Regions from separate parts of the Caldanaerobius polysaccharolyticus DSM 13641 genome, predicted to be linked through region 1. Evidence: a T-box and tRNA genes for the amino acid it is inferred to sense, from the RefSeq annotation. Region 1 holds a T-box; the other holds one or more tRNA genes.
The links. A T-box is a leader RNA that pairs with one kind of tRNA and senses whether it is charged. The one in region 1 lies ahead of metG (methionine--tRNA ligase), so its partner is inferred to be a tRNA-Met.
Positions count from the first base shown of each region.

Region 2: it encodes a tRNA-Met, which carries the amino acid that the T-box ahead of metG (methionine--tRNA ligase) is inferred to sense. The anticodon was not compared.

Region 1 is NZ_KE386494.1:888,871-892,295, forward strand. Features, by position in the region: gene metG (methionine--tRNA ligase) at 1-1,821, opposite strand, end outside; T-box leader at 1,869-2,107, opposite strand; gene CALPO_RS0105205 (hypothetical protein) at 2,222-3,425, shown strand, end outside.
Region 2 is NZ_KE386495.1:331,523-334,947, reverse strand. Features, by position in the region: gene yabQ (spore cortex biosynthesis protein YabQ) at 1-63, shown strand, start outside; gene CALPO_RS13605 (FtsB family cell division protein) at 132-401, shown strand; gene CALPO_RS0107985 (S1 domain-containing RNA-binding protein) at 475-906, shown strand; gene CALPO_RS0107980 (Ppx/GppA phosphatase family protein) at 934-1,863, shown strand; tRNA gene CALPO_RS0107975 (tRNA-Leu) at 1,909-1,996, shown strand; tRNA gene CALPO_RS0107970 (tRNA-Met) at 2,014-2,087, shown strand; tRNA gene CALPO_RS0107965 (tRNA-Met) at 2,114-2,187, shown strand; gene CALPO_RS14455 (recombinase family protein) at 2,147-3,425, opposite strand, start outside.

The DNA.
Region 1 (3,425 bases):
ATCTATTCCTCTTAACTTTACAGGCTTTAAGTTAGCCACCAGTACCAGGTCCTTGCCTATCAATTCTTCAGGAGCGTAATGCTGGGCTATACCTGATACCACCTGTCTCACCTCATCGCCTACCTGGAGCTTCAACTTAAGCAGCTTGTCGGTCCCCTGCACGCGCTCGGCTTCCATCACCTTAGCTACCCTCAGATCCAATTTAGCAAAGTCGTCAATGGTTATATAAGGCGTATCAGTACTCGGAGCATTGGAAACAGTGATTTCATGAGGAGCCTCTGGCCGCTCTGATTTCTCTTCTATCCTCGGGAACAGGTTTTCGCCCCTATGCACCTCGGTCCCTTCGCGCAACCCTCCCCACGCTTTCAGGCTATCCCACGTAGTGAGCTCATCACTTACGCCTAGCTGAGCGTATATCTTGGGAGGTGTGTCAGGCATATAAGGCGTGAGGAGAACCGATATATACCTTATGGCCTCAGCCAGGTTATACAGGACCGTCGCCAGCCTTCCTTTTTTAGCTGCATCCTTCGCCAGAACCCATGGCATCGTCTCATCTATATACTTGTTGCATCTGTCTACCAGCTTGAATATCTCCGCAAGAGCATTGCTTATCTGCAGCGAATCCATATATCTTTCCACCAGCGCAGGTAAATCAACGGCCATTTGAATGAGGTCATCATCCACGCCCTCTCTTTGCGACGGCGCAGGAATCCTGCCGCCAAAATACTTTTCTATCATGGTTACTGTTCTGCTGACGAGATTTCCTAAATCGTTGGCCAGATCGGAGTTTATCCTCTTGACCAGGGCTTCATTGGTGTACGTGCCGTCAGACCCAAAGGGTATCTCCCTGAGCAGATAATACCTAACCGCATCCACACCGTACTTCTCCACCAGCACCCAGGGATCTATCACGTTGCCCTTGGATTTAGACATCTTACCTCCTTCCAGCACCAGCCACCCATGGCCAAAAACCTTTTTGGGCAACGGCTCTCCTAGAGCCATAAGCATGGCAGGCCATATTATGGTGTGGAACCTCACGATCTCCTTGCCCACCAGGTGCACGTCAGCGGGCCAGAACTTTTTGTATGCCTCGTCGTGGTCTGTAGAATAACCTAAGGCGGTGATATAATTGCTTAAAGCGTCAATCCACACGTATATGACGTGCTTGGGGTCAAAAGGCACAGGTATACCCCAGTCAAAAGACGTCCTGGATACGCACAAATCTTCCAGCCCCGACTTTATAAAACTTACCATCTCATTAAGCCTGGACTCAGGTTGAATGAAGTCAGGGTGCTCCCTGTAGTACTCCAGCAACTTATCGGCGTATTTGGACAACCTGAAAAAGTAACTCTCCTCTTTAACCAGCTCTACGTCCCTGCCGCAGTCAGGGCATTTGCCATCAACCAATTGCCTTTCCGTCCAAAAGGATTCGCAAGGGGTACAGTACCAACCGGTGTATTCGCTTTTGTATATATCCCCTTTTTCGTAAAGCCTGGTAAATATATTCTGCACAATGGCCATATGCTGTGGGTCAGTGGTTCTTATAAACTGATCGTAGCTTACATTGAGCAACTTCCACAGCCCTTTTATCCACTCCACAATGCCATCCACGTACTCCTTCGGCGAGACGCCTTTTTCCGACGCTATCCTCTGTATTTTCTGCCCGTGTTCATCGGTGCCGGTCAAAAACCACACGTCGTAACCCGTCAGCCTTTTAAACCTGGCCAAGGCATCCGCCGCTACTGTGGTATAAGAATGCCCTATATGCAGCTTGTCGCTGGGATAATATATCGGCGTGGTTATGTAATACGTCTTTGCCATTTAAATACCCTCCTATAAAAAATCTATAAAATAAAAGGCTCTCACCCCCAAGGGGCGAGAGCTCTCGCGGTACCACCCTTATTCGCCATTTCGGCCTCATTACAGACGACATTATTATCGCCCTGCACCATAACGGGTGCTCCCGTCTACGCCTACCAATGCCTCTTCGGCAATTCAGCGCAGCAGCTCCAGGACCATCTTCAGGTGTTATTGCCCGCGCCGGCTCTCACCTTTCCCGGCTCTCTTTAGCGGATTTAGACCTTACTCTTCCCTTCATCGCCACTTTAATATAATTTCCCATTTTCACCTCAATAATATACAATGATAGGGTTTTTGTCAAGGGAAACTGTGCATAATAAATTACAGTACAAATATAAGGAATAAAAGGAGCTGCATGTATATGGTCACACTAACCCCAAGCCACTGGATCTTTATAGCGACGATATTAGTCATACTGATTACTATGCTGTTGAGAAAAGACATATTGATACCGTGCATCGCAGGTATTTTTTTCACAGCCTTGGCAACCACCAACAGCGCGATCAAAGCCGTTCAGGCCATATACAGAAGTCTCATCATATCCGGTGAACAGCTGTGGAGTATTATCCTTATAATAGCCCTTATAGTAGCTATGGCTGAAGCCATAAGGGATACAGGTGCCGATTACATAATGACAAAACCTCTCCTAAAATACTTTGAAAGGCCTCTGTTCTCCTACGCACTCCTAGGGGCATTTACCATGGTCATCTCCCTGTTTCTATGGGCATCCCCTGCTTTAAGCCTTCTTTCCACCATGGTGGTGCCTGCTGTTCTAAAGACAGGGTTATCAAGAATGAGCACAGCTATGGCCATAAATATATTTGGGTTTGGCATAGCCATGTCCGGCGACTTTTTCCTTCAAGGAGCCCCTTCTATAACTGCCAGCGCCGCCGGAGTGCCTGTAGCCACTTTTATGAGAGAGAGTTTTTTGCTGTGGCTCACTATGTCGTCAGTCACTGCCATAGCGTCCTTCATTTACATATGGCTCGCATGGAAAAAAGGCAAAACCAACGAAGAGCCCCATGACCAACAAATCTCCAGGGACGCCAAGATAAGCAGAGCAAGCTATTTTATAGCCCTATTCACTCCAACGGCTTTTTTATTTGACATCGTGTTAATGATGGCGCTGAGGCTCAAGGGTCAATCCTCAGAATTGCTCATAGGCGGCACAGCCGTAATAATATTGATCCTGTCGCTTATCGCGCAATATAAATGGCAATCGCTGTTAAAAGTGACTGATTACATAAAAGAAGGCTTTACAACCAGCATAAAAATATTCGCTCCCGTCATCGTCATAACAGGCTTTTTCCTGCTAGGCAACCAGGATACAGCCAGGGAAATACTAGGAAAAGGAGCCCATGGCCTTCTGGTGGACGTGAGCAAGTACCTGTCAGGCATCATCCCTTTAAACAAACAAACAGCGGCTCTCATGCAGGTAGCCATAGGTGCTTTTACAGGGCTATCGGGATCAGGCTTTGCCGGACTGCCGCTAGTGGGATCCCTATCAAGGACTTTTCATAGCATAACCCAAGGCAACACCGTGACCCTGGCCGCTCTAGGGCAGC
Region 2 (3,425 bases), on a different contig from region 1:
TACAATGGGGCAGTAGGTGGGATAATCTGGGTTAAAAATTTGTTAAATTTCAGAAAAAAATAGAGGGTTTTAAGCCTGATTGTCGAATATCTCTATTAAAAAAGATTTCGGTATAGAGAGGGTTGTTTCAGGTGAAGTGGAATAAGGGCAAACTGGTGATTTATGGTGTCATAGCCTATACATTGATCACTTTTGTTCAACAACAGATCACTATAAATAGGCTTAACCGAGAGCATCAGGATATGTACAACAAGATCGAAATGGCAAAAAAAGAAAATAAGAGGCTTCAAAAGGAGATAAGGTATTCAAAAACGATAGATTTTATAAAAAAGATAGCCAGCGATGAACTGGGCCTTGTTAAAAAAGGGCAGACCGTGTATATAGACATAAACAATAAGTGAGCATCTTGTTATAATTTACAGTTTGTATTATAATATTAATAATATAAATCTATAAAGGAGGAATCTTTTATTTATGCCAATTGAAGTAGGCAAAGTGGTTGACGGGACGGTGCTTAACATAACAAGCTTCGGAGCATTTGTCCAGTTACCAGAAGGCAAAACAGGGCTGGTACACATATCAGAAGTCGCAGATAGATACGTAAAAGACGTTAGAGATTATTTAAAAGAAAAGGATAAGGTTAAGGTCAAAATTCTATCTATCGGTCCTGATGGCAAAATAAGCTTGTCGATTAAAAAAGCAAACGCAGAATTAAAAAAATCGTCCAGACCACAGGAAATAGAATGGAATCGCGACAGGTCGAGCAATATGTCCTTTGAAGACAGGTTAGCCAAGTTTTTAAGGGATAGCGATGAGCGGCAACAGCAGCTCAAGAAAAACCAGGATTCCAGGAGGAGATCTGGCGGAGGATATAGAGGTAGATTTAATAAAATGGTAGAAAGATAATGATGTTTGTTTATATAGAGGTGGCAGATGAGGTTTGGTTGTATTGATATAGGGACCAATTCTGTGAGGCTGCTAATAGCAGATAATGGCAAAAACGGATTGATTAGGATATATAAAGGCATAAATACGACGAGATTGGGTACTGGTGTGGATCACACCGGTACCTTAAATATAGATGCCATACGCAGGACTGTTGATGCTGTGGTGGATTTTAAAAAAATAGCCATGTCTTATGGTTGCGATAAAATAATAGCTATAGCAACCAGTGCTGTAAGGGACGCAGCAAATAGAGATGTGCTATTTCAGGAAATGTGGGACAAAGCAGGTATTGAAGTTGAGGTGATATCAGGAGAAAGGGAAGCTGAGCTGGCTTATAAAGGAGTGCAAGCTGGCGTAAAAGTAGAAAAAGCCGGAGTATCCCTTTTGATTGTTGATATTGGCGGCGGTAGCACGGAGTTTACCTGGGGAAAAAGCGGACAGATAAAATACAGGCACAGCGTCAATATAGGGGCTGTAAGGTTGACTGAGCGATATGGCGTGGTTTCCGCTGCGAAAAGAGAAGACGTAAAAGATTTATTTCAAGACATCGAGTCCAACCTTTGCCCTCTGTCGTCGTCTTTAAAAGAATTGATTGACGTCAAAGGAGTTATGGCTGTAGGAGTAGGTGGCACTGTGACGTCACTGGCAGCAGTAGACCAGAAACTGGAGGTTTATGATCCCCAGAAAATTCACGGTTATACCTTGACATATGATAAAGTATGTAGTATACTCGATTTGCTGTTGAAGATGAAGGAAGAAGAGAGAAGGCATATAAAGGGGTTATATGCTAAGAGGGCAGATATAATCGTGGCAGGTACTGCAATACTATTCAAAGTGATGGAGCTGTTGGGATTGAGCCAGCTTATAGTTAGCGAATGGGATAACCTAGAAGGTCTAATAGTTGAAAATATGTCTTGACAAAGTATGTAGAAGGATATATAATATATATCGTCGTTGAGGTTTGCCGGAGTGGCGGAACTGGCAGACGCACAGGACTTAAAATCCTGCGGGTCCTAAAAGACTCGTACCGGTTCGATTCCGGTCTCCGGCATGAAGGAGATAAAACACCGCGGGGTGGAGCAGTCAGGTAGCTCGTCGGGCTCATAACCCGAAGGTCGTAGGTTCAAATCCTACCCCCGCAATTAAAAGAGGAATAATTAAAGAACAAGGCGGCGTAGCTCAGCTGGCTAGAGCATGCGGTTCATACCCGCAGTGTCGGTGGTTCGACTCCACTCGCCGCTATTGACCATTCACAAACTGTATTATCTACTGCAATTTTAAATTTGGCTTCAACACGGTCTTTAAAGACCGTTATTTTATTTATGTATGTAGACAAAATCTGTTTTATTTTTCGGAGGTCACCCGCTACGAACACCCCTTTATCCTTGTTCAGGTACTCTCTTATCATTTCTTCCGTTATTATGCTTATATCTGGTTTCATATCAAGTTCTTTTATTCTTATTTCAATTTCGCTTTTTTGATTTTCAAGTTCGGTCAATTTTGCGTCAAGGCTTGGATGAAAATGGCCAGCTGCAATAGTATCCACTATAGCGTTAATGCTTTTTATAATTTCTTCATACCTTCTGGCAAGTATTTTGCGTTCATCCTCTCTTTCAGCCACAATATTTTTGTTCTCATTATTCAGCTTCTTTGCCAGTACAGGCAACACGTCATCATTGAATATCTTTTTTTGTAGCTGATCTAATATGTATGCTTCCAGTTTATCCTTACTTATGTCTTTATTACTGCACTGTTTAGACCGGTCTTTGACATTACAACGATAGTATCTATATTTAGACCTTCCCAGATTTCCAGTCATAGCAGCACCGCATTCGCCGCAATATACCAAGCCAGTCAGTAAATACACAGTTTTTGCGTTGTGAGTCCCTTGTGTCTTTTTAGTGTTTTTCATTTTTTGTTGCACCTCCTCAAAAGTTTTTTTGTCTATTATAGCCGGGATCGCATTTTCGATGATGATTACATCGTCTTTGGTTATGTTATGATTATTTTTTGTACCCTTGTTAAATATATAGGTGCCAATATACTTTTGGTTCTTGAGTATAGCATTTAAGGTATTTTTTGAAAAATTCCCGCCTTTTTTGGTTTTGTAGCCACGCAAATTCAACTCATCTATGATATGCCGATAACCATAATCATCTCTATACATTTGAAATATAAGCCTGACGGCTTCGGCTTCCTTTTCATTAATAACGTAATGGCCGTCTTTTATATCGTATCCTAAAGGAGGGATACCTCCATTAAATCGTGCTTTATATGCATTTTCCTTCAAACCTTTCATAACCTCCCTTGCAAGGTTTTTTGAGTAGTATTCAGCCATGCCTTCGAGAACTGACTCGAGTATAATAGATTCTGGCGAATCGTCAAGCGGTTCAAGCACAGATATGAGCTTTACGCCATTCTTTTTAAGTTGGCGTTTATAAAATGCGCTATCATATCGGTTACGAGCAAAGCGGTCCAAT